DNA from 4 places in the Planococcus plakortidis genome. Region 3 is predicted to be linked to each of the others. Evidence: riboswitches for the same ligand, from Rfam matches in the RefSeq annotation. Region 3 holds a riboswitch; each other region holds the start of a gene.

Region 1 (7,989 bases), 790 kb from region 3:
TGAACGAAGGATCTGCGCAAGCGTACATCATGATTTTTCTGGCTATGATGAGTGGAGAAGAATACAAACGGGCATTTAATAATGAGACAAACAAGTTTTTGTTGGAGAGTATTCGAAAAGATTACGGTGAACAGCGCTTCGTCAATGCATTAAATGCTGTACAGAAGCATATAGATTATTACTCCACTCTCAATAAAGGAAATTTAACAGGTTTGCAAACTATTGTTGATGAGTTAAGGCCATGATTTGTTAAGTTGTTTTGCACATAGTGGGCGAAATATGAAAAAGAATGAAGCCGCTCCGAAAATACGGAGGGGCTTCTTTTTTTTGCTTAAATTGTGTGGTGCACAGGGACGAATTCAGTCATGCGCAAGAGATAAACTCCGCCATATCCATACTCTCAGTCATTTCCTTACGTTTAAATTGTGTCTGACACAGGGACAGGAACAGAAATATGCCGGAATTTCGCGACATCGAACAATCCCCGGTCGGTCAGTTTCAGGTGGGGAATGACCGGCAGCGACAGGAACGATAAAGTCAGGAAGGCATTGAAATGGGTTGGAGCACCGATCTGAAGCAGGCTGTGATCCATTGTCTTCAGCTGCTCATAAACTGCAGGAAACGGTTTGTCGGACATCAAGCCGGCAATCGGCAGCGGCAAACTGGCCAGGACTTCGCCATTTTGGACGACCGCCAAACCGCCTTGCAGCTGCTGGAGTGCATTGATTGCTGCTAACATATCGTCATCATTCGTCCCGACCACAATGACATTATGCGAATCGTGCGCGACGGTTGTCGCGATGGCGCCGTTTTGGAGGCCGAGCCCTTTGACAATGCCGAGCCCGATGTTGCCGGTCGCCCGGTGGCGTTCGATGACGGCGATTTTCAAATGGCCGCTTGCCGGATTCGAAACAAACATGCCGTCAGCGACTGGCACGTCTTCTATTAAATGCTCGGTGATCAATTTGTTCGGGTTGATGCCGATAATATGTGCGGCCGCATTCGTGCCCATTGGAATTTGCAGCATGTCTGCGGACAGTTCGGCAATGCGTACTGTTTCCCGCACCGAGGAGCTGTCACAGTCTGTATTTACGGGCCCTGCATAGCGGCCGTCTTTCGCCGCCAACTGCCCACTTTTATAGACTTCAGCAATCGTGAAGTCTTCCAAATTATCGAGCAAGACAAAATCTGCGTCATAGCCAGGAGCGATGGCACCTTTATGATGAAGCCCGAAACATTGGGCAGCATTCAAGGTCGCCATGGAAATGGCGGTGATGGGGTGGATGCCATACTGAATGGCTGTCCGGACGTTGTAATCGACGCTGCCTTCTTCGATCAGATCATCAAGGTGCTTATCATCTGTGCAGAACAAGCAGCGCTGCGCATTTTGTTCGGTTACGCCTTCGAGTAAAGCGTGCAGGTCTTTCGCGACAGAACCTTCTCGCAGCATGACGTACAGGCCGCGTTCAAGGCGCATCGCCATTTCCTCTTTCGTCACGCATTCGTGGTCCGTCAAGATGCCGGCGGTGCCGTAAACATTGATATCATTTGCGCTGAGTCCCGCTGCGTGGCCGTCGATTTGATTGCTCAGCAGGAGTTTATCGAGGATCGCTTCATCTCCATTCAATACGGCGGGGAAATCCATCACTTCCGCCAAGCCGAGCACTGAATCGCGCCCGGCAAAAGGCCGCAAGTCGCCCGCAGACAACCGGGCTCCCGCATTCTCGAATGGCGTCGCCGGGACACACGACGGCAGCATCATTTTAATATCGAGCATTGCCGATCGCGCATCTTTCAGCATGAACTCAAGCCCGTCCGTCCCGCTGACATTGGCGATTTCATGCGGATCGGTAATGGCAGTCGTCACGCCGTGCGGCAGCACGATTTGCGAGAACTGCTGGGGCGTGACCATCGACGACTCGATGTGGACATGGGCATCGATCAAGCCGGGTGCGATGAACTTTCCTTTGGCATCGATTTCCTCGATGCCCTCATACTCACCGATTCCGACGATCACGCCATCGCTGACCGCCACGTCTCCGGTCGTCAAGGTTTTCGTGAAGACATTGACAATCGACGCATGGCGGATGACGAGGTCTGCTTTTTTCCGTTTGTTGGCAACGTCGATCCTGTTTTTCAATTGGGCTTTTTTCAAGTCCATTCACGCTCCTTTTGCTGCTCGCTTGTGTATTCAAGGAGATTCGAGTTTTGCTTTATTCTACAGCAGGGCGGCTTCAAGCTCTAGCAAAAAAGAGAGGAATGTTTGAGGTGTCCCTGTGTCAGACACAATTCAAAACGCAGAAAACATGTGGGAAGTGGATTCCGGTTTGAATCGGCCCCTGTGTTACACACAATTCCCGTCAAAAAAAGGCAAGCGCAAATTCGCGCTTGCTTTCTCCATTTATTCTCCGAAAATCTCCTCGGAAACTTCCACGATGTAGCGGAGTTTGTCCCATTGCTGCTCTTCGGTCAGGAGATTGCCGTGATGCGTCGAAGCGAACCCACATTGCGGGCTGATGCACAGTTGCTCGAGTGGCACATATTTTGCGGCTTCTGCGACGCGTGCTTTGATCGCTTGTTTGTCTTCGAGTTCGCCGTTTTTCGATGTGAAAACGCCGAGTACGACTTTCGGGCCGCCTGATGGAATGTGCTCGAGTGGCTGGAAGCTGCCCGAGCGGTCGTCGTCGTATTCAAGGAAGAAGCCATCGACTTTTTCCTTGGCGAACAAGGTCGGGGCGATCAATGCATAGCTGCCTTCGAATGCCCAGTCGGATTGGTAGTTGCCGCGGCACAAGTGGGTCGTCACGGCAAGGTCTTCCGGTTTGCCTTCGAGCACGCCGTTTGCCACGCGAAGCGCCAAGTCGATCAAATAGTCGCGGTTGTATTTGCCGTCGTTGAACGGGATGTCGGGCGATGACAGCCCGGCAATATAGACATCGTCGATTTGGATATAGCGCGCACCGGCGTCATAGAACGCTTTGAGAGCGTCACGGTATGCTTGGACAACGTCTTTCGCATAGTCTTCCAGGTCCGGATAGATTTCTTCGTTGCGGATGCCTTGGTTGAAAAATTGGTTCGGGCTTGGGATCGTCAGTTTCGGGACGGCGCGGCCGCCGACGATTTCCTTGAATTCGACGAAATCGCTGAGGAAGGGATGATTTTCATTGAATGAAATCTTGCCGGTATTGCGGACGTCGTAGGCTTCGGTTTCGACGTTTTTGAACTGATAACCTTTTTCCGGCGTATAGCCTTCGAAACCGTTGATATGAGACATGAAGTCGGTATGCCAGAACGTGCGGCGGAACTCGCCGTCCGTCACGGCTTTGAGCCCGACTTCGATTTGCTTGTCGACGATGCGCTTGATTTCCGACGTCTCGACTTCCCGCAGCTGATCTGCCGTAATGGCACCTTCCTTGAACTGTTTGCGGGCTTCGTGAATGCTGTCGGGGCGCAATAAGCTCCCAACGTGATCCGCCTTGAATGGTGCTGTAGTTAGTTTAGGGCTTGTTTGAATAGTTGAATGGGTCATGTGAAATTCCTTCTTTCTGTTTTTAGTGTAGGTGATGGAAATGAAAAATGGGGCTTTCTTCAAATAAGAAGAAAGCCCCGTTTATGGGAAATGCATTCTTCTTATCTTCTAGGCTATCGCCTATTGGAAGTAGCACCTTGTCCTGGATCAGGGCGGTTGCTGAGACTTCACAGGGCCAAATCCCTCCGTCTCTCTTGATAAGAAATCGATTATTGAGTTAGTTGTAAATGATTGATGTTCACATTAAAGCAATCTTCGGACAATTGCAAGGGAGAGGGGAGTTTTTTGTTTGTGTCCCTGTGCATCACACAATTCAAGAGATACCGTATACAAGATGGGTGAATATGAAATGCTTAAAAAGATAGCTCTTCGGATGTCGTCGTGAATTTTCATGCTAATTGATAAATAGTCATAATTGTGCCGGACACAGGGACAGCTACAATTCGGGGCAGCTGCAATTCATAGGGGTTTCCTGCTCTCAATTGTCAAAAACAGGCCGCCGTAATAGGATTCCACATTCACGATTTCCAGCGGTGAACGGTTCACCAAATCGAACGTATCGCGGTTTAAATGGCAGCCGTCGCAGAGCTTTTTCCAGACGGGGGTCAAGGCTTCCTGGGTTTTGCCCATGACCGGCTGGTCCATTTTGACATGTTCGAACATGAGGATCTTTGCACCCGGTTTACTGACGCGGCAGATTTCTTCAAGTGCTTTGACAGGGTCAGGGATTGTGCAGAACACCAATGTCGCAACGACGGTATCGAAGCTGTTATCGTCAAAAGGCAGTTCTTCAGCAATCGCTTCGTACGTATGGATCGGTGTTTTCGATTTCCGGATGCGTTTGCCGGCTTGTTTGCCCATCTCCGGGTTCGGTTCGATGGCATCGACCCGTTCGGCATTTCGGTAATAGCGGAAGTTCGCGCCCGTCCCGAAGCCGATTTCGAGCACGTGCCCCGTCGCTTGCAAGACGAGGTTTTTGCGGATCTTCTCAAAGCGGGTTTTCTCTAACGGCTTCATGGCCGTGTCGTATATATGTGGCAGGAATCCAGCCATCTTATCAGCTCCTTTTTCGTTTGCTTACTATTCTTCTCACTTTCCCGTCTGGGGCTTTATCTACTCCTCTAATGAACAGCTCGTATAGGATTATACAAAAACTATACAATATGCGTTTTTAAGCTTATGATGAAGGGAATAACAAGGATATTGGCTGAGGGTTAAAGAAATTTCCATATAGGCGGTTTTAAAGTAAAAAGCGATACATATTTCATTAAAAAAGGGGCGGTACATATATGGGCAAAGCGAAAAAATCCGTAATCGTGATCGGGGGAGGCCTTGGGGGCTTGTCGGCGGCGATTTCATTGCAGCAAAAAGGCTATGAAGTTTCGTTGTATGAAAAGAACGGGCATATCGGCGGGAAAGTGAACCGCTTGGAGCGGGACGGCTTCGGCTTTGATTTGGGCCCGTCGATTTTGACGATGCCGCATATCTTTGACCGCCTGTTCCAGGGCAGCGGGAAGAACATGGCGGATTATGTGCCGATGCAGCGCCTGGAGCGCGAGTGGCGCTCGTTTTTCCCGGATGGTACGGTGATCGACTTGTATCACGATCTTCATTTGATGGAGCGGGCGAACCCGGCTTTGTCGAAAAAGGACATGAAGGAATATTACGCATTGCTCAAGTACGCGAAGAAGATTTACGAGACGACCGAGCGCAGCTATTTGAAGGAAGGCTTCGAGTCGCCGAAAGAAGCGGTCGCCCAAAACGGCATCCTCGCGACTTTGACAGGATTCGATTTGACTTCGACGATGTATAGCGCAATCTCCAAACGCATCACGAACCCGCATTTGCGCGACATGCTGTCGTATTACGTCAAATACGTCGGCTCTTCGCCGTATAGCGCACCCGCCGTGCTCAATATGATGATTTACATGCAGCATGCGCAAGGCTGCTGGTATGTGCCGGGCGGCATGCACAATCTGGCAGGCGGCCTGGAAAGATTGGCCCGCGAAATTGGCGTCCAGATCCATACCGGGATGGGCGTGATCCGCGCCTTGACGAGCGCGGAAGGCAAGATCACCGGTGTCGAACTCGAAGACGGAAGCTTCCAAACCGCTGATTATTACGTATCGAATATGGAAGTCATCCCGTTCTATCAAAAAATGGTCAAGGCGGAACATGAGTTTGTCGACAAACTGGAGAAGAAATACGAACCGGCAAGTTCGGGGCTGGTCTTGCATCTCGGCGTCAAGAAGACCTATCCACAATTGAACCACCATAATTTCTTCTTCTCGGACAATTTAAAAGAGCAGATGGACAAAGTATTCGAGCGCCACGAGCTGCCGGACGACCCGACAATCTATCTCGTCAACGTCAATAAGACCGACCCGAGCCAGGCGCCAGAAGGGCATGAAAATATTAAAATCCTGCCGCATATCCCGTATATCCAGGACAATCCGTTCACACCGGAGCAGTACAAGGAATTCGAAGAGCGTGTCATCGATAAGCTCGAACGCATGGGGCTCGACGGCCTGCGCGACAATATCGTCGTGCGCGACGTCTGGACACCGCATGATATCGAGCGCATCTACGGTTCGGACCGCGGCGCGATCTACGGAACCGTCTCCGACAAGAACAAGAATGGCGGCTTCAAGCACAAGAAGCAAAGCGAACTATACGACAACCTGTATTTTGTCGGCGGCACCGTCAACCCGGGCGGCGGCATGCCGATGGTGACCTTGAGCGGCCAGCAAGTGAGCGATAAGATCGTCAAGCGCGATAATCAAAACAATTAAAAATCTACAATCCTGAGACGGTTTTTTCCGTTCTTACGGCTTATGCTACTTACAATTCAAAAGGCGATGCCAATGACTTTAACAAGTCGTCGGCACCGCCTTTTTGCATGTTCATTTTCCGAGTGTCACCGGCAGTTCACGGACGCCCCGGACGATCATGCCGGGACGCCAGTCGAGTTCGTTTTCCGGAACGGCGAGCGCCATGCCGGGAAAGCGTTTCAATAGCCCATCGATCGCGATTTGGCCCTCAAGCCGTGCGAGCGGGGCGCCAAGGCAGAAATGGATGCCTTTTCCGAATGCCAGATGGGCACTTTTTTCGCGGTGGATGTCGAACAGTTCCGGGTTATCGAACTGCTCGGGGTCATGGTTCGCCGCGTTCAGCGCAACGATGACCAAATCGCCCCGGTGGATGGTTTTTCCGCCGAATTCCAGGTCTTCCGAGGCCCATCTTGACGTGCTGAATTCGACCGGCCCGTTCAAGCGCAGCGACTCTTCGATGGCCTGGCCGATCAGTTCAGGCTGGATGCATAATTCCTGCTGCTGTTCGGGATGATTCAGAAGCGTAAGTACGGTATTGCCGATCAAGTTCACGGTCGTCTCATGCCCCGCGATGATCAGCAGGGACACGAGGCCGTACAGTTCTTTTTCCGTCAGCCGGTCGCCTGCTTCTTCAGCTTCGATCAATCGGCTAATTAAGTCGTCTCCCGGTTGTTGGCGCACTTTTTGGAACCATTCACCGAGATAGCGGACAAATTCATTCATATGCTCATAAACGCTAACGCCTGCTTCGCCACTCGTGCCTTCGATGAGCGAGTTCGACCAAGTCCGGAATTTATCTCGGTCCTGTGAGGGCACGCCCAAGATTTCGCAAATGACGATGATGGGGAGCGGGAAGGCGAATTCATCAATTAAGTTGACGCTCGATTTGCCTTCGAACCCATCGAGCAAGTCGTCGGTGATTTCCTGTATGCGTGGCTTCATGCCGTCAATCATTTTCGGGGTGAACGCTTTTTGGGCGAGGCCCCGCAGCCGTTTATGGTCGGGCGGGTCGGAAAACAGCATGTTCTGGGTGAATACGCTCATCTCGTCCATGCTGCCGCCGAACAGTTTCGAGAAATCCTTGATGAAACGCGGGTCTTTCAATACGGCTTCCGCGTCGGCATAGCGTGTCACGAGCCAACCGAGCTGGCCATCCGGGAAACGCACCTGGTGCACGGGATCTTCCTCGCGCAGCCGCTTGTAAGCGGGACAAGGGTTCCGGGTGAATTCGGGGCTGAACAATTTCGTTTCGTCGTTATCATGCAAATTCATTGAAATGCCTCCTTTTTTAGTCTATACCCTGGAGCGCGCATTTCCTGTCTCGTTCCTTCCACCCATTTTTCCCCTTCTTCATGGCGTAATAAGCTGAAACGCCGCTTGCCATTCATCTCGAGGTGAATGGCCATGAAAAAGCACCGCCACCGCATTTCCCATCGGTGGCGGTGCTTATAGGGCGTTGCCTGTTCAAGATGATTTTTCAAGAGGTATCGTAAACCAGAACACGTAGCGGCCGTCTGTGAGGTGCAAGCCGATGGTGCCTTTATGGAGCTCGATGATTTCCTTCGAAATGGCGAGTCCGAGCCCGCTCGCAGGCACATAAACTTGCAGCGTATAGGAGCGGTTAAAGTC
Region 2 (7,989 bases), 530 kb from region 3:
CCCTGCGTAGAATACCAGTGGGACAATGGCTGCGGCCGTGCCGATCGAGGTGCCGACAATGATGCGCGTCAATGGAATGATGGCGACCATCAGAATGATGAATGGAACCGAACGGAAAATATTGATGATAATGTTCAATACGTTGAAGACCGCTTCGTTTTCCAGCAAATGTCCTTTTCTTGTAACGACCAGCAAGATGCCGAGCGGCAAGCCGATGAACAGTGAGAACACGAATGAAGCGCCCGTCATGTAAAGCGTTTCCCATAGAGCTTCGAGGATTTGCGATTGATCAACCTGCATGCTGCTGCACCTCCTCTACTTGGATGTTGTCGTTGCGGATCGAGGCAAGAGCCCGGTCGATTTCAGTGGGTGCGCCGTCGAATTCCACAATCAAGTTGCCGTACGGAATGCCTTGAAGTTCGGTAATATTGCCGAACAATACATTCAAATCAAGCTGGAATTCGCGCGATACCCTTGACATGAACGGCTGGCCGACCGAATTTCCGGTAAACTGCACCCGGTAGATCGGCCGTGCGCCATCATTATGACGGATCTGCTCAAGCAGGGAGTCCGGCAATTCATCGTTCATGACGGAACGGACGAAACGCTTCGTCGTCGAATGCTTTGGATTGGTGAACACTTCAAATACGCTGCCTTGTTCGATGACGCGCCCCTCTTCAAGGACTGCCACTTTGTCGCAGATTTCCCGGATGACGCCCATCTCATGGGTGATAAGCAAAATGGTGATGTTGTATTCCTGGTTGATGCGGCGCAAAAGATCCAGGATCGACTGGGTCGTCTGCGGGTCAAGTGCCGACGTTGCTTCATCGCATAGCAGTATTGATGGGTTTGTGGCGAGTGCCCGCGCAATGCCGATGCGCTGCTTTTGCCCGCCGGATAGTTGGTCGGGGTATTTCTTGGCTTGGTCGGCAAGCCCGACAAACTCCAATAGTTCTGCGACTTTCCGGTCGACTTCCGCTTTCGGGGTCTTGGCCAGGAGCAGCGGCATCGCGATATTATGGTGCACGGTTTTTGAGTTCAGCAAATTGAAATGCTGGAAGATCATGCCGATGTCTTTTCGCGTATCGCGGATTTTACGTGCGCTCAAAGTGGAAATATCCTCCCCGTGGATGAGCACGCGGCCTTTCGATGGGCGCTCGAGCAAATTCACTGTGCGGATCAATGAGCTTTTTCCGGCACCGCTGAATCCGATGACGCCGTAAATCTCGCCGGTCTCGACGGTCAAATCGATGCCGTTGAGTGCATGGACTTGCTGTTTGCCGGATACATAAGTTTTCTCGACTGCTTCAAATTGAATCATGGTGTCCCTCCTGTGGCTGCAAATAACGATTCGAATGAGTGCGTACGAACACTTTCTTGAAATAACAACAAAAAGCCCTCTTTTTTCTTGTCCACAAGAAAAAAGAGGGCTCCAAAATATGAAACCATCTCATTCTCATCTTCCAAATGCCGAAGCATTTGCAGGAATTAGCACAGTTTTCGCGGATTTGCGAATCTGCTGCCGAAACGTCATAGGGCCTGTCCCTCGATTTCTCTGGATAAGAAAGTGATGTAAGCTATTCAATTCGTGATTCCTACTCTATTTTGAATTAAGGAAAAAGTCAACAGCTTTTGAAGATTTTTTTTTGGCGGCCCCAGACATTTATAGTAGTTAAAATTTTTTGAAAAATATGCTTGACTTTGAATGGCGGTGTCCCCTATACTTTTCCTCAAGCAAAAAAATAACTGAATACTCTTATCACGAGAGGCGGAGGGAATAGGCCCTACGATGCCCGGCAACCGACAGGCTCATGTCTGGAAAGGTGCTAAATCCTACAGCGCGCATTTGCGTCGCTGAAAGATAAGAGGAGGCAAATCCGTATATGACGGCCCTCTTCTTTCTGAAGAGGGCCTTTTTGTGTCCTCCTCAAACCCGAACAACCATTATAAACACAGGAGGAATTGACAATGACAAACTTCAAACCAGAAACTCTTCTATTACACGGCGGCCAAGAACCGGATCCAGTGACAGGCGCTCGCGGCGTACCGGTCCATAAAACGACTTCTTATGTATTCAAAGATACTGAGCACGCACAGAACCTATTCGGCTTGAAAGAGACAGGTAATATCTATTCGCGCATCATGAACCCGACAGTCGATGTATTCGAACAGCGCGTCGCTCTTCTTGAAGGCGGGACCGCTGCAGTAGCTTTGTCGTCAGGAATGGCAGCCATCGCCTTCTCCGTGTTGAATATAGCGGAAGCGGGAGATGAAATTGTTGCTGATAGCAATTTGTACGGCGGCACTTACAACTTATTCGCCAACACATTGCCGCGCTACGGCATTAACGTAAAATTCGTCGATGCGACCGACCCTGAAAATTTCCGCGCAGCGATCACGGACAAGACAAAAGCCTTGTTCGGCGAAATCATCGGAAATCCGAGCTTGAACGTCTTCGATGTGGAACGTGTGGCGGATATCGCGCATGAAAATGGCGTACCGCTGTTGATCGATAATACATTCGCATCGCCTTTTGTCAGCAACCCGATTGAATTCGGCGCAGACGTGGTCATTCATTCCGCCACGAAATGGATCGGCGGGCACGGGACGACGATCGGCGGCGTAGCAGTCGATGCAGGACGTTTCAACTGGGACAACCCGCGCTTCCCGAATTACACGGAACCGGATGAAACATACCACGGCATCCGCTTTGGAATCGATGTGCCGGAAGCCGCATTCGCGACGAAATTGCGTGTCCAGCTGTTGCGTGATTTCGGGCCATCGCTCAGTGCGGACAGCGCCCATGCACTGCTCCAGGGACTTGAAACTTTACATCTCCGGATTCCTCGCCACGCGACGAACGCACAAAAAGTCGCGGAATACTTGAATGGCCATCCGCAAGTCGAATGGGTCAATTACCTCGGGCTTGAAGGGCATCCATCCAAGGAACTTGCAGATAAATATCTGAAAGACAGCTACGGTTCGATCGTCAACTTCGGTATCAAAGGCGGGCGGGAAGCCGGCCGCAAAGTGATCGACGGTGTCAATTTATGGTCTCACGTGGCGAATGTCGGCGATGCCAAATCATTGATCATTCATCCGGCCTCAACGACACATCAGCAATTGACAGCAGAAGAACTGAAAAACAGTGGCGTCACGGAAGAATTGATCCGTCTGTCTGTAGGACTGGAAAACCATGAAGATTTAATCGCTGATTTGGAACAAGCGATCCAAGCGGCAGTACTCGAGAACGCGTAAGGAGGGATTGGGATGACGACAGTATCCATCGGCCAGCTGACACTTGAATCAGGTCAATTATTGCCCGAAGTGGAATTAGCGTATGAACGCGTCGGAAACAGTTCTGCACCGGCGATTCTGGTTTGCCATGCGTTGACGGGCGATCAATATGCAGTGGGAACTGCAGATCAACCGGGCTGGTGGGCAGGGCTGATCGGCCCGGGGAAAGCGGTGGATACCGGGCAGTTCCAAGTCATCACTTTCAATGTACTCGGCGGCTGCAGCGGTTCGACAGGCCCGCTTTCGGTCAACCCGGAAACCGGTGAACCTTACCGTGCGGCATTTCCTGAACTGACGATCCGCGATATGGTGAGAGCGGAGAAAAAGGCGCTGGAGGCGCTGGAGATCGACCACCTTGCAGCAGTGATCGGTGGATCTCTCGGAGGCATGAAAACCTTGGAGTGGGCCAGGTTGTACCCTGAGTTTCTGGATACGGCAATAACACTTGCAGTGACACCGTATTATGGGGACTATGGTGTAGCGTTCAACCATATCGGCATCCAGGCGATCGAAAACGATCCGGAATTCGAATCAGGGAATTATATATCGGGAACACGGCTGAAAGGCTTTGAAATCGCACGCATGGCCGGCATGGTGACATACCGGAGTGGCCAATTGTTCAATGGGCGCTTTGGGCGCGCCCGTTGCGGAGAGGATTTCGAGGTTCAATCCTATTTGGATTATCAAGGGCGCAAGCTGGCAGGGCGCTTCGACCCGAACAGCTATCTCGTTTTGCTGAAAGCGATGAATTCCCATGATGTAGAAGATGCGGAACTGGACACTGAACTGCTATCGATTTCCTATAGCCACGACTTATTGTATCCGGGAGAATTGATGATTCCTTGGGTCGAAGCCCAGCCGAATGCCAAATGGGAGAAAATCGAAACGGATTTTGGCCACGATGGATTCTTGGTGGAATTCGAAAAATGGGCACATCACGTCCAGGCGCAACTGCGGAAAACGGTGAATGCCAAAAGCCGCGTATTAGCATAAACCTGTTCATTAAAAAAGATCGAAGCCTATACGGCTTCGATCTTTTTTGCGTTTCGTCAATCCTCGTCTTTAATATCGATGTCATCGGGGATTGGCGTCGCGCGCCACTCTTCCAGCTCAAGTTTGGCGATTTCGAGCTGTTGGAAATGGCTTTCGAATTGGGAGGTGTTGATCAAGTATTGTTCTCCGTCGTGGACTGCGCGAATCCGGCCTTCAAGTACATAGCGGTTGACTTGCTCTTCCGGCATCGACAAAAAAGCGGCAGTTTCCGGGACTGTCATATACATGCGATCGCCTCCTCTTTTCTTCTATTATAATCTTATTTACAGCCTATCTCAAACCATCCGCGCCATGTTATCTTTAGGAGGTGCCAAAGGATTTCCAGAATCTAGTGCAAGAAAGGCGATTTTTCCAGCATGCTTTTCAAAAAGAATATTTTATACCATAGAGATAGAAAGCGGTGGAAGCTGATGCAAATAAAGGCATACATATGGGTGTTAGTTGCGGCAATGCTTTGGGGGACCACAGGGACTGCCCAGACTTTTCTGGTGGGGGAAGCCCATCCGTTGACGATCGGTGCGGCACGTCTCGCGATTGGGGGCTTCGGCCTTTTGGTGTTCGTGTGGATGTCAGGGAGATTGAAAGGTGTACGGATCCCATGGTTTTGGATCGGGCTTTCGGCGTTGTGCATGGCCCTGTTCCAGCCGTTCTTTTTTTCGTCGGTGCAATTGACGGGAGTGGCGATCGGAACGGTCGTGGCAATCGGCAGCGCGCCGGCTTTTTCGGGAATATTGGAAGCGCTCGTATTGAAGCGCAAACCCGATCGCGTGTGGGTATTTTCGAGCGTCTTATCGGTCGCCGGCTGTATTTTGCTTTTTGCGAACCGGGATAGTTATATTGTCGACCCGCTCGGAGTGGCGCTGGCCCTGCTCGCCGGGTTGGCGTTTGCGGGATACGCCATGTTCAGCAAAAATGTATTGGGCCTCATGGACGTGGTGCCTGCGGTGGCTGTGATCTTTTCATTGAGCGGCATCGGCTTATTGCCGTTCCTGATTTTCCTGGATATCGGTTATTTGGCTGAACCCCAGAACTTGATGATCGTGGCTTATCTGGGCCTTGCAGCGACAAGTCTTGCCTATCTATTATTCTCGAGCGGGCTGAAAGCCATCCCCTCCTCATCAGCGGTCACTTTATCGCTTGCCGAACCGCTGACGGCTTCCGTATTGGGAGTGGCTGTTGTCGGCGAAGCATTGAGCGGGCAATCGTGGATCGGAGTGATGCTGCTGCTCGGCGGCATTGCGCTGCTGGCATTCGGCAAAAACCGCAAAGCTTAAGAATTTCTTCAGAATTTGAGTGGTCTTCGCTTAAGAATTTCAATTTATACTTAAGCCAGAAATGAAAAGAGGTGGAACGTGTGGAACAATTGACAGTGATGGTGGCGGATGATGACCAGGAAATCCGGGAAGGGATCGGCATCTATCTGAAAAATGAAGGCTTTCTGGTAGTAGGGGCAGCAGATGGCCAGGAAGCGCTCGATTTGCTGGAAACGACGCAAGTGCATCTGGTCATCATGGATATCATGATGCCGAAGCTTGACGGCATCCATTCAACATTCAAGATTCGTGAAAAACGCAATATCCCGATCATCATGCTGAGTGCGAGAAGCGAGGATTCCGATAAGATCCACGGGTTGTCGATCGGTGCGGACGATTATGTGACTAAGCCATTCCACCCGATGGAATTGATGGCGCGGGTGAAATCGCAACTCAGACGTTACGTGACTCTTGGGGATTATGAGCAGTCGGGCCATACACTTGAAATCGACGGATTGAGGCTGGATTCAGAGTCGAAAACGGTGGCGGTAGACGGCGCAGAAATCCGTATGACACCGACAGAGTTCAATATAACAGAGTTGTTGATGCAGCATCCTGGCCGTGTCTTTTCCATCGGTGAGATCTACGAACGGGTCTGGCGGGAGCCGGCATATAATGCAGAAAACATCGTCGCTGTACATATCCGTAAAATCCGGGAGAAGATCGAAGCGGATCCGAAAAATCCGCGGTATGTAAAGGTGGTGTGGGGCATTGGCTACAAAATGGAAAAATGATCTTTGGTCGGTTGCTGCGATTGCAGTTGCTGTGATCTGTCTCGTCTACTGCTCTTCTTTTATTTTGGACTTTGTCATCAAGTCACCGGAAGATTTGCTCGCCACACTCCGCCACTTAACAAAAGGAGAACTATAATATGAAGAAATGGATGTGGCTTGCAGGCATTTCCTTGTTGCTCTTGTGCGTATGGACCGTCGTGGAAAAAGGGGCGGGTTATTTTGGCAAAGCTTACACGGACACAGAAGCTTTTCATTACGATTTTGCCAGGTTTACGGAAGGGTTGCTGCTGTTCGAACTGGCTCCGCCGAATGCCACGGTCGATCAATCGGTCGCTTCCTGGGAAATCGACCAATACCGCATGGATCACAATTCCTTGACTGACCAGATTCAGGCGGTCCGGGATCAATATGCGGATGCGGTTTCAGCAGCTGAAAAAGAAGGCGATAGCTCTTTAGTGGAAGAATTGAAAGCACAGCGCACAGAGGAAATTTCGGCTGTTCGTGAAGAATTTTCCGACGACGAGGCAGCGAAAACAGCCATTATCGAGCAACGTGAAGCGGATTACGAGGAAGCACTGGGGCAATTGGCTGCACAGAAAACCCAATTTGAAGGCCAAGCTTCGGGCTATACCTATCAATTAAGGGATTTGGATAGCGGTGAAGTATTCACAAAAGGCACCATCAACGATGAACCTTTTTTCGAACAGGTATATTCTGCACAAGAGCCGCTTTATTTCAGCAATGGTTATTGGAGTTTTGACTTTCCGTATGATGGTGCCAATCGCACGCTGGCAGATAAGCGTTTTTCAGGGGTCATCCAAATACCGGAAAAGGGAGTAGCGGGGGCATCGGTAATCAGCGGGATAAACCAATTCCAGCTGCTCAAGTTCTTCCTGTATTTTTTGTTGGCAGCAGCAACAGCCGGTGCATGGTGGCTATTCAAAAAGCGCCCGGTCCGGACAGCCTGGTATACGGAATTAACCAGCTATCGCAAATGGCAAAAACTTGCCGTCGAGTGGAAACTCATCGGGTTCATCATCTCGGCTATGTTCGCCTTGGCTGCTGCGAACCATTTCGCGGCAGTGTTGACAAGGCCGTGGGAAGCTGGGAATGGCTCTTTACTGGAAGTCTTCATCGCACTGGCATGCGCGGTGCTGTTCCTATCGCTAAGCATGTTGCAGGCAATCTGGCTATGGCAGCATTTCGGCAACTGGAGTTGCTTTAAAGAAGAGATTCTGCAAAGTTTCACTGTTTCCCAGATCTATTCGGCGAAAGATGCCTTTCTCAACCGGACAATCGGTTTTCAGATGGCCTGGGTGCTCGCAGTGGTATTTTTATGGGGAGCGGGGACTGCGCTCATGGCATTTCAACCGGTCTTGCTTATCGTCTGGGTGCCGGCTACATTATTGATCGGGCTGCCGTCGCTGCTGTTTTTGATGACGCGCTTCGGTTATTTGAACCGGCTGCTTCAAGGGACGGAACAGCTTGCTGCGGGAAGATTGGGAGCGGAACTGAAAGTGAAAGGCAAATCGCCGCTTGCCCGCCATGCCGCTCATTTGAATATGTTGCGGGAGGGCTACAAGGAGTCGGTC
Region 3 (7,989 bases):
TTGCTTGAGGAATACAATGAGACGGCCGATGAGCCGATCGAATTGAAATACAGTGAAAGCGGCAACCCATCGGAAATTCTGCAGGATGTGCAGAACGGCCGCGTCGACGCATACGTCAATGACCCGATCATGATGAACGCAGTACTGGAAAAGAATGAACTCGGCGTGGAAATTGTCGGGCAGCCTTTGGTCAATGACGATATGGGCATCGTCTTGAAAGACGAAGAAAAAGGCGAAGAGTTGAAAGCTTTGATCGACCCGATCTTGAAACAGTTGAAAGAAAATGGCACTTTGTCCGAACTGTCCGAGAAATGGACCGGCGGCGACTACATCCCTGAATAAGCTAACGGAAGGACAGAGACAATGGAAAATTTACTGGACTTGAATTTCTTGATCGAGAGCTTTCCTGCCATTATTTCCAGGCTGCCGGTCACGATCGGCATAGCAGTCGGCTCGCTGCTATTGAGTCTGGTCATCGGTGTGGCTGCGGCATTAATCAAAATCTACAAAGTGCCTGTGCTCAGTGTCATCACGTCGATCTATATTTCCTTTATCCGGGGCACGCCGTTATTGGTGCAGATTTACCTGGTGTTTTACGGGATTCCGAAAATCATTTATTTTCTCCAGAGTGAATACGGATGGCTTCAGTCGGCAGACGTCAATAGCATCGCTCCGGAATTCTATGCCTTGATGGCCTTTTCCATCAATTTGGGCGCGTATTTATCCGAGACGATCCGTTCGGCGATCGAATCGGTCGACCGCGGGCAGTTCGAAGCCGCCAAAGCGATCGGCATGACGCCTGTGCAGATGATGCTGAAGATCGTCTTCCCGCAGGCCTTGACAGTAGCGATCCCGAATCTCGGCAATATGTTCATCAGCACGATCAAAGACACTTCGCTCGTGTTTATCATCGGCGTCATCGATATCATGGGGCAGGCAAAAATCCTCGGCTCCCGCGGCTTGGCGTTCTTTGAAGTGTATATCGCCGTCTCGATCGTCTATTGGATCTTATGCATTGCCGTCGAGCGCTTATTGGTGAAGATCGAGAAACGTGCACGCAGATATGAAAGAGGGATTGCCTGATGATCAAATTGGAGAACTTGCATAAATATTACGACCGCCAGCATGTTTTGAAAGGGATTGATTTAAGCGTCGAGAAAGGTGAAGTGGTGGCGGTTCTCGGGCCAAGCGGTTCCGGGAAATCGACGCTGTTGCGCTGCATCAATTTTTTAGAAGAGCCAACGAGCGGCATCGTGGAAATCGGCGGCAAGCGGGTGGATGCGGCGGCCGCTAAGAAAAAAGAAATCTTCGCGCTCCGGACCGCCACAGGTATGGTGTTTCAGCAATATAATTTGTTCAAGAATCTGACGGTGCTGCAAAATGTCTCCGTCGGGTTGACGAGCGTCAAGCGGATGAAAAAAGACGCCGCTGACAAAAAAGGCATCGAGATGCTCGAGCAGGTCGGCTTATCGAATAAACTGAGCCATTACCCTGCGCAATTGTCCGGCGGCCAGCAGCAGCGCGTCGGCATCGCCCGTGCGCTCGCTTTGGACCCGGAAGTGCTATTATTCGACGAACCGACGTCTTCTCTGGACCCGGAACTGGTCGATGAAGTATTGGCCACCATCCGCCGCGTCGCGGACACCGGCAAAACAATGTTCATCGTAACCCATGAATTGAGTTTCGCGCGGGAAATTTCAGACCGCGTCATCTTTATGGAAGACGGCGTCATTATCGAGCAAGGCACGGCTGAGCAAATTTTCACCAAGCCCGCCGTCGAAAGAACGAGGCAATTTTTAGGGAAAGCCGTCCAAGGCTGAAAAATAAAGTGTAACGACTGAGAGCGGAAGGATGATTTGGAATGAACCCGATTGAACAGATATTGAACGAGTTCCCGGTCCTGATTGTGGACGGGGCGATGGCGACAGAGCTTGAGAACTACGGATGCAATTTGAATGATTCCTTATGGTCCGCGAAAATATTGATTGAAAATCCGGAGTTGATCAAGAAAGTGCATGTGGATTATTTCGAAGCGGGAGCGGACTGTGCCATTACGGCCAGTTACCAGGCGACCATTGAAGGCTACCGGGAAAGAGGGCTGACAGAATCACAAGCGATCGCGTTGATCACGAAATCTGTCCAGCTGGCAACGCAAGCACGCGATGAGTTTTGGGACGCTGCAGCGGATCGTTCGGATAGGCCGAAGCCTTTAGTGGCGGCCTCTGTCGGCCCGTACGGTGCGTTTTTATCGGACGGGTCTGAATACCGCGGCGGCTATGCGATTGGCGAAGAGCAATTGGCTGCATTCCACAGAGAGCGCATCCGTGTGCTGGTCGAAGCAGGGGCGGATGTGTTAGCATGTGAAACTTTGCCATGCCTCGTGGAAGCGAAAGCGATCGTAAGCGTGCTGGAAGAATTTCCGCAAGTGTCTGCCTGGTTCACGTTCAGCGCGAAAGATGAGTTCCATATTAGCGACGGGGAGCGGATTGCAGATTGTGCGAACTGGCTCGATGTCCAGCCGCAAGTGGCGGCGATCGGCATTAATTGCACAGCGCCGCAATTTATCGGATCCTTGATCCAGGAAGTGAAAAGCGCATCTTCCAAACCGGTCATCGTCTATCCGAATTCCGGCGCCACTTACGACCCGGTAAGCAAAACCTGGAGCGAAGAACCGTCGGCTGGTGCGTTTTCAGCCAATTCGAAAGCCTGGCATGAAGCAGGAGCTGACATCATTGGCGGCTGTTGCAGCACGACGCCCGCTGATATTGCAGCGATTGCGTCATGGGCGCGCCAAGGGAAGCCTTCGGAAGTTTAAAGCATTAAGGGAGCGCCTGGTGTGGTTGATCGTTCATTTTATAAAACCTAGTTGACAAGTAGGTTTTAAATATAGTCTAATGTGAATAAGCTTTTTTCGCACTACTTCACATTAGGGGCAGCTAGTGGGCCTCCTGATTTTAAACAGCTGAAGGAGGGATTGCATGAACGAACAATATCCTGTCATCCAAGGGGCAGAAGCCTTCTTTCTGAAAGGCGGCAGCACCGGCATCCTATTGTGCCACGGGTTTCTCGGCACGCCGCAAAGCGTCAGGGAATTAGGCGAAGCGCTCGGCAAGCAAGGCTATACGGTTTCCTGTCCGCGGCTGCCGGGCCATGGCACCCATTTCAAGGACCTGCAACCATTCTCTAATGAGGACTGGTTCCAGAGTGTCGAGCAGGCCTATTTAGAACTCAAGCAAACATGCACATCGGTCTTTGTCATTGGGCAATCGATGGGCGGCACCTTGAGCTTGGATCTGGCCAGCCGCCATTCTGAAATCCAGGGCATCGCGTTGATCAATCCGGCGATCGACATCCCGCAATTTGAAACTTACCGCAGCCGCCCGGCCCATGCTTACGTCACAGAAGATGCGCCCGATATCAAAAAAGCGGATGCGGTGGAAATCACTTACGGGCAAGCGCCGGTCAAAGCGTATCAGCAATTGCTCGGCTATATGGATGCTGTCCGCGCAAAGCTCGGCGAAGTCCACTGCCCGGTTGTGTGTTTCCAGTCGCTTGAAGATCATGTCGTACCGCCAGCCAACACCGATTATATTCTCGGCAAGGTCGGTTCAGAACACGCGTTCAAGCACGAACTCCATAATTCCTATCACATCGCTTCCATGGACCATGAATTGGATTTTATCGTCGCCAAATCTATTGAATGGATCGAACAGTCGAGTGTTTTGCCGACAGGACGGCAAGCGTAAACCAAATCGAATTTCAACGTCATGTAAATAAATTCAATTTCTTCAAAATAATGTTGACAAGCTGGATCAAGGGCCGTAACATGAACTTTACAATTTAATCATCTTATCGAGATTGACTGAGGGACTGGCCCTGAGACGTCAAAGCAGCAGACCGCAATGCGGCACTGTGCTAATTCCTTGTACCGCGAGTACAGAGATAAGAGAGGCGATCGAACGTATGAAACCACTCCTCTTCTTGTCGAAAAGAAGAAGGGGTTTTTTTATTACGTTAAAACCAAGTAAACAGGTAAGATAAATTATTTTTAGCGAAGGAGGTGCCTTCAGTGGACAAATGGTTTTCGAAATCCCGTCGGAGCTTGAGCGGCAGATTGGCGCATCAACACTTCGACGCTTCATTGAAAATCTGGGAACTTGGATAGGCTTTTAAGCAGTTGCATACATACTCGAAGCATCATTATTTTTTAAATCATAAGGAGGAACATCGTGAAGAATATCATCTTTTTAGTTATCACGTTAATTGCACTTATCGGATTGGCCGGTTGTTCCGGCAGTGAAGCAAGCCCATCAGATTCAGGCGCAGCTTCAGAACCTGTAGAAGGCGGAGAATTGAATGTGGCGATCGGCGCAGATCCGAACACGCTCGATTGGATGTATACAGGGGAAAGTGCCGCTCGCAAAATCGGCTGGCATATTTATGAAGGCTTGTTTGCCTTGAACCAGGATTTTGAAGCGGCACCGCTGCTCGCAGAAGATTATGAAGTGAGTGAAGACGGAAAAACCTACACGATTGCTTTGCGTGAAGGCGTAACTTTCCATAACGGGGAACCAGTAACGGCAGAAGATGCCAAAGCGTCCATCGAACGTTGGCTGAAAGTGTCATCTGTCGGCAAGATCACCAACGACCACGTTGAGTCCGTGGAAGCAGACGGTTTGCAGTTAACCATTCAATTGAACAAAGCCTATAGCTCTTTACTTTCCGACTTGGCTGCCCCAAAATCGGCTGCCGTCATCTTGCCGAAAGAGGTCGCTGAAGCGGCCGGCGAAAAGCCGCTCGACCATGACCAGTATATCGGCACCGGGCCTTTCCAGTTTGATTCGTGGAAGCGCGGCGATGAAATCGTACTTTCCAAATACGACGACTATGCATCCAGAACCGATGAGACAAGCGGTTTGACGGGAGAGAAAAAAGCGTATGTGGATTCGGTCCATTTCAAGATCGTCAAAGACCCTCAAGTGGTGGTTAATGGCTTGAAAACCGGGCTTTACGATTTCGGCGATGAAGTGCCGCTCGATTTGTACGAAGTGATTGAAAGCACGCCGAATATCGAAGCAGGCACCGCCACTAACGGCTATACAGTGTTGACGCCGGATAAATCGGAAGCGCCTTTCGATGACCTGCAAGTGCGCCAGGCATTGAACGCGGCGCTCGATAAAGAAGCAATTGCCAAAGCGACATACGGAAACGAGGAATTTTACGAATTGGACGGCGCTTTGTTCACGCCGAACCAAACCGCACTATATTCGGAAGAAAACACAGACGGCTTCCTGTCCTATGATGTGGAGGAAGCGAAACGCTTATTGGCAGAAAGCAGCTACGACGGCGAACCGATCAAAATCATCTTCTCAAGCGATTCCAACGACTATAAGAAAATTGCCGAGATCGCTGAACAGCAGCTTGAAGCAGCCGGCTTTGCGGTCGAGCTGGAATCCTATGAATGGGCAACATACCTTGAGAAATGGGGAGAGGCTTCCAATTGGGATCTAGTGGTCGTTGGATGGTCCCCGTTCTTCTCGCCGAACCAGGCAGGCATGTTGAGCCAGGATTCGAACAGCAGCGGCTGGTACAACAGTGAGAAATGGCAGGAGCAAATCGCCAAGTGGGCACAAGCGGAATCCGAGGAAGAGCGACAGCAGATCCTCGCCGGCTTGAACGAAACGCTCTATGAAGAATTGCCGTTTGAAAAAGTGACGAACATCTCGAACTTGAATGCGCGCACAACCGATATCCACGACTATAGCGAATGGTACGGCCCGCGCTTCTGGAATACGTATAAAACCAATTAACGACGAGCCATCAAACAGGATAATTAAGAGAAGAAAATCGTCAGGAACGATGCTGGCGATTTTCTTCCTTTTATGGAGAAGGGGGAACACGCAATGCTGAACTACACGATTCGCCGGTTGTTATCGGTGATTCCCGTCATGCTGGTCGTCAGTGTCATCGTCTTTATGATCGTTCATCTGACGCCCGGCAACCCGGCGTTCCTCATTTTAGGGGAGGACAGTTCACCGGAAGCGATTGCTGATTTGGAGCGTGAACTGGGCTTGGACCAAGCGCTGTACGTCCAATTTTTCAATTGGTTTTCACAAGTCATCACGGGGGATCTCGGAACTTCCGTTTACTCTTCGCAATCGGTGACCTCGCTGATCGCTGAGAACTTCGGGCCGACCTTCAGCCTGATGGCGCTATCGACGGTGATTTTGCTCGCCATTGCCATTCCGGTGGCGATCCTCATCGTCGCGCTGCGCAAGACCGTCTTGGATCCGATTTTCACATCGGTTTCCTTGTTCGGTGTATCTGTCCCGGAATTCTGGCTCGCGACGCTATTGGTGCTTGGCTTCGGCGTCGCGCTGCCGATCTTTCCGGTAGCTGGCTATGTGCCGTTTGCGGAAGGGGCGGATGCGTGGCTTCACCATATCCTCTTGCCGTCGTTTGTGCTGGCGATCGTCGAAGTGGGTATCATCGCCCGGATGCTGCGCGACAGCATGCTCGATTCGGTCAATCAGGATTACATCAAAACGGCGCGCGCGAAAGGTGTCAAGGAACGCGAAGTATTGATGCGCCATGTCTTCGTCAATGCCTTGATCCCAACGACCACAGTGCTCGGCGCTACGGTGGCCGGCTTGCTCGGGGGCACGGTCATCATCGAGACTTTGTTCACGATTCCGGGCATCGGCCAGCTCTTGGTCGATTCCATCCATCGCCGCGATTACCCTGTCGTACAGGGAATTGTCCTGTTCATTGCCGGCATTTATGTGTTCGTCAATCTGTTAGTGGATTTGCTCTATACATTCCTCGATCCGCGGATCCGCTATGATTGAACATTTGGAAGGAGACAAAACCGATGCTTACTAAGAAAACGAATCTATTGGCACTCGCCATGCTGGTACTTGTCGCGCTTGCAGCGATCACCGCCAGTTCCTGGCTGCCGTTTTCGCCAGCCGCGATTTCCCCGGAACAGCGCTTGACCGGCCCATCATCAGCGCATTGGTTCGGCACTGACGATTTCGGGCGCGACATTTTCTCGCGGACCATCGTCGCCGCTCGGGTTTCTTTGTCTGTCGGCGTCGTCGTTGCGGTGCTATCGACGGTCATCGGCACCGTGATTGGCTTAATCTCCGGCTATTTCCACAAAGTGGATTTTGTGCTGATGCGAATCATTGACGGCTTTCTGGCATTTCCGGCGCTAATCCTTGCGCTTGCGCTGGTCGCGGCACTTGGCGGCAGCATCACCAATATCATCATCGCTCTGACACTGGCATTTTTCCCGGTCATGGCGAGAGTCGTCCGCTCGGCGACGCTGCAAGTGAAAAACCAATCCTATATCGAAGCGGCACAGACGACCGGATCGAGCCATGCGGTAATTATTTTTAAATACATATTGCCGAATATTTTGTCCCCGGTCATCGTCCAAAGCACCTTCATTTTCGCGAAAGCCATTTTAGCGGAAGCGGCTCTCAGCTTTCTTGGCGTAGGGGTCAACCCGTCCACACCGACTTGGGGCAATATGCTGCAGGAAGCACAGATTTACGTGACCATCGCGCCTTGGTATTCCATTTTCCCGGGCCTTGCGATTGTCATCACCGTTCTGGCTTTGAACTTGCTCGGCGATGGGCTAAGAGACAGTTTTAATCCACATCAAGCGAAACGCAAGCGCAAAACGAAGCTTGCCTGAAAGGGGTATTCGAATGCTGCAAGTAGATAATCTTCATGTCCATCTCGATACACCGGGCGGCCTCGTGAAAGCGGTCGACGGCGTGTCCTTCTCCATCCAAAAAGGAGAGACCATCGGCATCGTTGGGGAGTCGGGGAGCGGCAAAAGCGTGCTCGCCCATTCCTTGATGAAGCTCAACCCGGAACCGCCTGCACTATATCCGGAAGGCACGATCTATTTTGAAGGCCAGCCGGTATTGGAGATGGGCAAGACGGAACTGAGAAAACTGCGGGGCAATGACATCGCCA
Region 4 (7,989 bases), 410 kb from region 3:
GATGTGATCGGTGAAGTGAAATTCCGCTTCGCTCCTTTGAGGCAGTTCGGCTTCGTGGAATGAAAGGTAGATCTACAGCTAAAGCTTTTGCTGATGGGCATGCGCTCTTCAGGAAAAGCTTTTTTCATTGGCTGTGATTTTATTTTATGTGAAGGCTGAAGCATTGCTGAAGGGATGGATTTGGATATGAAGAAAGAATTTCAATTCCTTTTAATTAGTTCTAAATATTCACATTTTATTTCTTTTTAGTTCAATTGAATTATGATAAAATTTAATTACTGAATATTTGAAAAATAATGGATCGGATTGTTTACGAAGGGGTGGGGAAATGAAAGCAATATGGCGGAATGCGGGACGGTATTTGCTGATAGCGGTGATTGCGGGTGGCACGGTTCTTCAATTGCATGAGGAACAAGCGTCTGCCGCGGATGGGGCCCTGGAAATCAGTGCGGCAAACTTAATGGAAGGGCAGCGCCAGGCGTTTCGATCACATCTTGCCAATTCGCTGCTGTTCATGGACAGGGACTTTTTAGGAAGTCAAACCGATGATTCCTATCCTGCGTCCCATATCGCCTTCGCACCTGGGAGCGATGAGTCGGAGAGGAACTTTTCCTGGTATTCGCCGAGCACGGCGCGTGCTGGGCAGGTACAATACGCAAAAGTGTCTTCGGGTACGGAAGATTTTCCGGAAAATGCGGCGGTGACCGTCGATGCCTCGTTGAAAAATGCCACTTACGGCTACTCTGCGCACGAAGCAGTGATCACCCAGCTCGAAAATGAAACGGATTATCTGTACCGGTTGGGGGACGGCCAAGGCAATTGGACACAAGCTTTTCATTTTAAGACACAGGATCCTTCGTCTTATGAATTTGTGATGGTCGCTGATCCGCAGATCGGGGCATCTGGCGATATCGCGGAAGATCAAAAAGGATGGGAGCGCACTTTGCGCCAAGCGATCGATCGCAGCCCAGACGCCAGTTTCATCTTATCTGCGGGCGATCAAGTCGATGCTCGTTATTCAGAAAAAGAATATGCAGCTTATTTCGCTCCTGAACCGTTGCGCAATTATCCGACGGCGACCACCATCGGAAACCATGACGATACCTATCATTATGCCTATCATTTCAATGTGCCAAATGAAAACTGGGAACTCGGCAATTACGATAATTCCGGCGGCGATTATTATTTCTCTTACGGGGACACTTTGTTCATGAATCTGAATTCCAATAGCCAGAATCCGGAAGAGCATATACAGTTCATGGAAGAAACGGTTGAAGCCACGGCCGGGCGCGAGTGGAAATGGAAAATCCTTGTTTTCCATCATTCGATCTACAGCGCTGCTGCACATTCGCAAAGTGAAGTAGTGTTGAACTTGCGAGACCAGCTTGTGCCGACAATCGACGAACTCGGCTTTGATGCGGTATTGATGGGGCATGACCATTCCTATGTAAGAACTTATCAGATGGAAAATTTCCAGCCGTTAAAAAATCATATGATGCAAGGCGAGGTGCCAGTCAATCCGGAAGGCACCGTCTATATTACCGGGAACACAGCGAGCGGCAGTAAATTCTATGGCATGCAGACAGAACGCGAACCGTATTCGGCGGTACGCGAACAATGGGGCGTGCCGACTTATATGAATATCCAAGTGGAGCCGACGCGTTTGCGCTTTGAGACCTACCGAACCGATACGGAAGAGTTGGTCGATGAATACGAAATCATCAAAGACCCATCCATCGAAACGGTCGTGCCAGCGCTTGAAAAAGTGGAACTTGAAGCAAACAGCACCGTCCTGGCCACGGAAGAGAATTCCTTCTATCCTGAAACGGAATTGAAGATTACAGGCGAAAACGAAGAAGGCGGCCAATACGATATTTCGCCTGAATCGGTGACCTATCGAACGAGCCGGGATGACATCCGGATCAAAGACGGAAAAATCGAGGCGGCGGAAGATGCAAAACCTGGCAAAGTGGAAGTATATGCAGAAGTGGAAGATGGCGATACAGTGTGGGAAAGCAATGCGGTTGAATTCGAATTGGTGGAACATGAAGAAATCGGGCTGCTCGATGCGGGCAGTGAATGGCGGTATTTGGATGATGGCAGTGACCAGAAAAAAGACTGGGTTAAAGCCGATTTTGATGACAGCAAGTGGTCACGGGGCGCTGGCCCGCTCGGCTTCCCGGAAGATGAGGAACGGCCGGAATTTGGCCCTGTGGAAACGCTTGTCGGATTTGGCGGGGATGAGACCGAAAAAATCGCCTTGACGTATTTCAGGGCGGCATTCGAAGTGGAGGATGTGAAAGAAATAGGCGATCTCGGCTATGTGGAGTTCGGCGTCGATGATGCGGTCATCCTGTATTTGAACGGAGAAGAGATCATGCGTTTCAATATGCCGGAAACAGGCGAATTCGGTTTTGAAGATTACCAGGAAGCGGTGAGCGATCAAGACCTCGGCAGTGAAGACCGGATCGAGCGAATCTACTTGGATAAAGAGGCGCTTTCCCATCTGAAAGACGGAGAGAATGTACTGGCTGCCCAAGTGCATCAAGACGACCGCTTCAGTTCCGACCTGTATTGGGACATGGAAATGGTCGTTAATACAAAATAAAAAAGAAGGCATTGCGCCTTCTTTTTTTATGCCTATTTAGTGAAAATGCCCAATTTCTCGATTCGTTCAAGTGCTTCTTTGATGCGCTGTTCATCGACCAATAGGCCGACGCGGACGAAGCCTTCGCCTCCCGAGCCGAATCCGCTTCCCGCGGCGACAGCGATATCCGCTTTCTCCAGCAGGTAATCGGAGAAACCGACGCTCGTGAAGCCTTCCGGAACGGGCAGCCAGGCAAAGAACGACCCCTTAGGCGCTTCCACGTCCCAGCCGATCCGGCGGCATTCCTCGACCAATACGTGGCGTCTCTTTTCATATAGCCCAACAAGGCCGTCGACGCATGCTTGGCTTGCGCTGAGTGCTTCAGCCGCGGCAAGCTGGACCGCAGGGAAGATGCCGGCAAACAAATGGTCCTGGATCAAATTCAAGGCTTCGATCATCTTGGAATTGCCGACTGCAAACCCGATGCGCCACCCCGCCATATTATAGGTTTTCGATAGGGTATACATTTCGATGCCGACATCTTTCGCGCCGTCGGATTGCAGGAAGCTGACCGGTTTCTGGCCGTCGAAACCGATGCCCCCGTAAGCGAAATCATGCACGACCGCAATGTCGTTGTCTTTGGCGAACTGTACGGTCTCGTCAAAGAATGACTGGTCGGCCGTAGCGCCGGTCGGGTTGTTCGGGTAATTCAAATACAGGAGTTTGGCACGCTCTCGAACCGACTCCGACACATCGTCAAAGTTCGGCAAATAGCCCTTGTCCTGCTCGAGCTTCATCAAATCGATTTCGATGTCGGCGAGCGGTGCGCCGGACAGATAATCCGGATAGCCGGGATCTGGCAGTAACAGGGAATCACCTGGATTCAGCAACGCAATCGGCAATTCGACAAAGCCGATTTTCGTGCCGGAAAGAATGGCGACTTCAAGATCCGGATCGATATCGACGCCGTATTCCCGTTTGTAGAAATCCGCGGCCGCTTTACGCAATGTGCCGAGTCCCCGAAACGGCGAATAGCGATGCGTTTTCGGGTCCGCCACTGCCTCTTGCAAGGCTGTGACGATATGCGGCGGTGTTGGCTGATCAGGGTTTCCCTGGCCCAGGTTGATGACGTCTCGCCCTTCGTCGACCGCTTTTGCAACTTTTGCGACAAGCGCGGCGAAAAATTGGTCGGGAAGATTTTGTAATCGATTTGAAAAGTCCATGGAATCCTCCTCATTTTCTAAATAATTGCACATCTACCTCAAATCTTATAGAGTTTAATCTAAACTGTCTACAGGGGGAGAGAACATGAAGATCGCTTGTGTGCAGATGGATATCGCTTTCGGGGGACCGGAAACGAATTTTCAACGCGTGGAAAATTATTTGGAAGAAGCGGCAGAAAACGGCGCAGAGCTCATCGTCCTGCCTGAAATGTGGAACACCGGCTATGCATTGACGGAACTTGATGAACTGGCGGACGGCAATGGCCGAACGGCGGATTTCCTGAAACGATTCGCCAAAGAGCATCGCGTCCATATCGTCGGGGGCTCGGTCTCCACGAAGAAAAAGGGCGGTTTCTACAATACGATGTATGTGGTCGACAGCACGGGCGCACTCGTTTCGGAATACGACAAAGCGCATCGCTTCGGCTTGATGGATGAGCATATCCACCTCGAAGAAGGCCAGTCGCTCGGCACGTTCGAAATAGGCGGCGAGACTTTCGGCGGCGTTATCTGCTATGACATCCGCTTTCCGGAATGGCTGCGTGCACAAGCGCTGAACGGCGCAAAGGCCATCTTCGTGCCCGCGGAATGGCCGGCAGCGCGTATCGATCATTGGCGCATCCTGCTGCAGGCGCGCGCGATCGAGAACCAATGCTTCATCATTGCCGCAAACCGCATCGGCAGCGACCCGAAAAATGAGTTCGGCGGCCATTCGATGGTCATCGCGCCGTGGGGAGAAGTGCGGATGGACATGGGGCAAGAACAAGGCATTGGCTACACCGACATCGATCTCTCGGAAGTCGATGAAGTGCGGGGCCGCATCCCCGTATTCGATGACCGGCGCGTCCCATTGTACAAAAAGTTTGAAAAATCGCATTGACAAGCCATTGCCCCTGCAGGTAATATTGAAAACAACCAAATACGCATGCTTATCAAGAGAGACCGAGGGTAAGGCCCTATGACGTCCGGCAACCCCCATTTATGGGAAGGTGCCAAGTCCTGCAGAATGGAATCCATTCTGAAAGATAAGTCGAAATTCTAATTTTCGATGTCTCTTTTTGATAAAAGAGGCATTTTTTATTTGCCTGGGGGAGTTGACAGCATGATTCAAATCGAAAAACTGAGCAAAACCTATCAAACGAAACATGGCACGGTCAAAGGCGTCGATGATGTCACTTTGGAAGTGAAGACCGGTGAGATTTTCGGCATCGTCGGCTATTCCGGCGCCGGGAAAAGTTCACTCATCCGCTGCATCAATTTGCTTGAACGGCCAACGTCAGGCACGGTGAAAGTCGGCGGCCAGGATTTAACGAAACTGCGTGGCGACGGTTTGCGGAAAGCGCGCCTTAAGATCGGCATGATCTTTCAGCATTTCTACTTGATCAGCCAAAAGACGGTCGCTGAGAACATTTCATTCGCCCTTCGCGCAGCAGGCACACCGGGCAAGAAAATCGGACCACGCGTCGATGAACTGCTGGAAATGGTCGGCTTGTCGGACAAACGCAATGTCTATCCGGCACAGCTGAGCGGCGGGCAAAAGCAGCGCGTCGGTATCGCCCGCGCACTTGCCAATGACCCGGCCGTGCTGTTGTGCGATGAAGCGACATCCGCACTCGACCCGAATACGACTTTATCGATCTTGCGTTTATTGAAAGACATCAACCGCAAGCTCAATATCACGATCGTGTTGATTACGCATGAGATGAACGTCGTCAAGGAAATTTGCGACCGCATGGCGGTCATGCAGGCTGGGCAGGTCATTGAAGAAGGCCGTGTCTACGATATCTTCGCAGAACCGAAAACCGCTTTGACTAAGGAATTCATCTCGAGCGTCGTGTCATTCAATGTGCCGGAAGAAATCCTGAAGAAATGTGATGGCACGATCGTCAAAGTGTTGTTCAAAGGCGAGGTCGCAGGGGACGGCATTATTTCCGATATGCTGCAAAGCTATCCGGTCAAAGGGAATTTCCTGCACGGGGCGATCGAATACATACAGGAATTGCCGCTCGGCATTTTCGTGATGGAACTGAAAGGTGCTCAAACAGATGTGAGTCAGGCGCTTCACTATCTGGAGCAGCGTGAAGCGATTGTGGAGGTGATGGATCATGGGAATTGAATGGGAAAGAATCATCGAATTATGGCCGGAAATCCAAGTGGCGTTCTACCAGACCTTGATCATGATCGGCATCTCGCTCGCAGTGGCGCTTATTGTCGGCTTACCGCTCGGCATTTTATTGTTCGTCACGGACCGCGGCCTGTTCTGGGAAAACCGGCCGGTCAATTCCGTCATCGGGTTTGTCGTCAATATTGTCCGGTCGATTCCGTTCATCATTTTGCTGGTCGCACTCATCCCGCTGACGCAATTGATCACCGGTACGACGATCGGGCCGGTCGCAGCGAGCGTTTCCTTATCGGTGGCGGCGATCCCGTTTTTCGCGCGCATCGTCGAAACCGCGCTGCGGGATATCGATAAAGGCGTCATCGAAGCGGCCATCGCGGTCGGTGCCACGCCTTGGATGATCATCAAGGACGTGCTGTTGCCGGAAGCAAAGGCGAGCCTGATCCAAGGCATCACGCTGACGGTCATCAGCCTCATCGCCTATTCCGCGATGGCGGGCGTCGTCGGTGGCGGCGGCATCGGCGATTTGGCGATCCGTTTCGGCTATTACCGATATGATAATACGATCATGATCGTGACGGTCGTCATCTTGATCGTGCTCGTCCAATTGATTCAACAGGCAGGCGACTTTACAGCCAAAAAACTCGATAAACGATAAGGGGAGAATAACATGAAGAAACTCACATGGATATTGGCAGCGAGCGCGCTCACTTTAGCCGCATGCGGCGGAGAAGAAGCGGACACAGGAACGACAGAAGGCGGCGAAGCGTCGAAAGACATTAAGCTCGGCGCGACTGCCGGCCCTTATAGCGATATGCTGAACGCAGCGATCGTACCGGCGCTTGAAGAAAAAGGCTATACGGTCGAAACGATCGAATTCAGCGATTATATCCAGCCGAACAACGCGTTGAACAACGGAGAAATCGACGCCAACTTGTTCCAGCATACGGTTTATCTGGAAAACTTCGAAACAGAAAATGATATGGACCTGAGCGCCTTGATTACGGTCCCGACCGCGCCGATGGGCATCTATTCCAATGAGTTCGATTCGCTCGATGCGGTATCCGATGGCGCGACGATCGCGATTCCGAACGATCCTGTCAACGGTGCGCGCGCATTATTGATGCTGCAGGATGAAGGCTTGGTTGAACTCGACCCGGAAGCGGAAGTGCTTCAAGCGTCTGAGCGCGATGTGACGGAAAATCCGAAAAACCTGGTGTTCCAGCCGATCGAAGCGGGGCAATTGCCGCGCGCTGTTGAAGGCACAGACCTCGCAGCCGTTCCAGGCAACTTCGCGCTGGCAGCGGACATGGACTTACTTGATGCGTTGGCGCTCGAGAACATGCCGGACCAGTACCGCAATGTCGTAGCTGTTTCTGCTGAAAATGAAGACAGTGAACTGGCGGCGGATTTGGTGGAGATTGTCGAGTCGGAAGAATTTGAAGCGGTCATCGATGAGCAATTCGAAGGCTTCGGCAAACCGGAGTGGATGGCTGAATAATGGCATAAGCCGGCCGGAGAGTTTTTCTCCGGCTTTTTTTATGTGAAGACACCGTTGCTCTGTACTTTTCAAACTTTTCCCTTGCCCTGCTTGTTTTCTGTTGAAATAATAGGGAAAGTGAATTTCAACAGGCCACTGCAGGCAGTATCTGCAGCGGACAAGGGTTCTTTGGAGAAAGGGAGAGGATTATGGAATCTAACAGGCACGTCCTGACTTACGGCGACGCGTTTGTCGATTATATTGCTACGACTAAAAACAACGATTTATTCGATCTGTATCTCGGAGGCGCCACCGTCAACGTCTCTGCCGGCGTCAGCCGCCTCGGGGTTCCGTCGGCATTCATCACGGTTACCGGCGACGATGAGATTTCGGACTTTTTCTGCCAGGCGTTGCGGGCGGAAGGTGTCGATTTGACCCATTCCATCAAACATCCGGAAAAACGCATCAGCGGCGTCTATATTCATTTAACGGAAACGAACGATCGTGTCTTCGCTTCTTATGATAATGAAACGCCGGATGTGCAAGTGAAGGCAGAGGAACTGGCGGGTGAAGCGTTCGA

What was found. A riboswitch is a leader RNA that binds a small molecule or an ion and turns the genes downstream of it on or off. The one in region 3 is predicted to bind S-adenosylmethionine.
Region 1: it holds a riboswitch for S-adenosylmethionine, as region 3 does, so the genes downstream of both, BBI15_RS03760 (5-methyltetrahydropteroyltriglutamate--homocysteine S-methyltransferase) here and BBI15_RS15925 (ABC transporter substrate-binding protein) in region 3, are expected to answer to the same signal.
Region 2: it holds a riboswitch for S-adenosylmethionine, as region 3 does, so the genes downstream of both, BBI15_RS13370 (O-acetylhomoserine aminocarboxypropyltransferase/cysteine synthase family protein) here and BBI15_RS15925 (ABC transporter substrate-binding protein) in region 3, are expected to answer to the same signal.
Region 4: it holds a riboswitch for S-adenosylmethionine, as region 3 does, so the genes downstream of both, BBI15_RS13995 (methionine ABC transporter ATP-binding protein) here and BBI15_RS15925 (ABC transporter substrate-binding protein) in region 3, are expected to answer to the same signal.

What each region holds. Positions count from the first base shown of each region.
Region 1 covers NZ_CP016539.2:725,639-733,627, forward strand. The annotation lists gene BBI15_RS03750 (hypothetical protein) at 1-245, shown strand, start outside; gene ade (adenine deaminase) at 419-2,161, opposite strand; gene BBI15_RS03760 (5-methyltetrahydropteroyltriglutamate--homocysteine S-methyltransferase) at 2,402-3,529, opposite strand; SAM riboswitch class I at 3,628-3,733, opposite strand; gene BBI15_RS03765 (class I SAM-dependent methyltransferase) at 3,989-4,582, opposite strand; gene BBI15_RS03770 (phytoene desaturase family protein) at 4,819-6,321, shown strand; gene BBI15_RS03775 (cytochrome P450 family protein) at 6,433-7,632, opposite strand; gene BBI15_RS03780 (histidine kinase) at 7,825-7,989, opposite strand, start outside.
Region 2 covers NZ_CP016539.2:2,671,652-2,679,640, reverse strand. The annotation lists gene BBI15_RS13380 (methionine ABC transporter permease) at 1-300, opposite strand, end outside; gene BBI15_RS13375 (methionine ABC transporter ATP-binding protein) at 290-1,321, opposite strand; SAM riboswitch class I at 1,454-1,566, opposite strand; SAM riboswitch class I at 1,754-1,868, shown strand; gene BBI15_RS13370 (O-acetylhomoserine aminocarboxypropyltransferase/cysteine synthase family protein) at 1,969-3,258, shown strand; gene metX (homoserine O-acetyltransferase MetX) at 3,271-4,290, shown strand; gene BBI15_RS13360 (helix-turn-helix domain-containing protein) at 4,347-4,577, opposite strand; gene BBI15_RS13355 (EamA family transporter) at 4,761-5,624, shown strand; gene BBI15_RS13350 (response regulator transcription factor) at 5,705-6,397, shown strand; gene BBI15_RS13345 (sensor histidine kinase) at 6,535-7,989, shown strand, end outside.
Region 3 covers NZ_CP016539.2:3,200,381-3,208,369, reverse strand. The annotation lists gene BBI15_RS15950 (transporter substrate-binding domain-containing protein) at 1-342, shown strand, start outside; gene BBI15_RS15945 (amino acid ABC transporter permease) at 364-1,083, shown strand; gene BBI15_RS15940 (amino acid ABC transporter ATP-binding protein) at 1,083-1,820, shown strand; gene mmuM (homocysteine S-methyltransferase) at 1,862-2,815, shown strand; gene BBI15_RS15930 (alpha/beta hydrolase) at 2,979-3,746, shown strand; SAM riboswitch class I at 3,847-3,949, shown strand; gene BBI15_RS15925 (ABC transporter substrate-binding protein) at 4,230-5,810, shown strand; gene BBI15_RS15920 (ABC transporter permease) at 5,904-6,848, shown strand; gene BBI15_RS15915 (ABC transporter permease) at 6,872-7,702, shown strand; gene BBI15_RS15910 (ABC transporter ATP-binding protein) at 7,716-7,989, shown strand, end outside.
Region 4 covers NZ_CP016539.2:2,792,443-2,800,431, reverse strand. The annotation lists gene lepB (signal peptidase I) at 1-63, shown strand, start outside; gene BBI15_RS14010 (purple acid phosphatase family protein) at 329-2,608, shown strand; gene BBI15_RS14005 (pyridoxal phosphate-dependent aminotransferase) at 2,641-3,810, opposite strand; gene BBI15_RS14000 (carbon-nitrogen family hydrolase) at 3,896-4,690, shown strand; SAM riboswitch class I at 4,737-4,842, shown strand; gene BBI15_RS13995 (methionine ABC transporter ATP-binding protein) at 4,913-5,926, shown strand; gene BBI15_RS13990 (methionine ABC transporter permease) at 5,916-6,587, shown strand; gene BBI15_RS13985 (MetQ/NlpA family ABC transporter substrate-binding protein) at 6,600-7,430, shown strand; gene BBI15_RS13980 (carbohydrate kinase family protein) at 7,619-7,989, shown strand, end outside.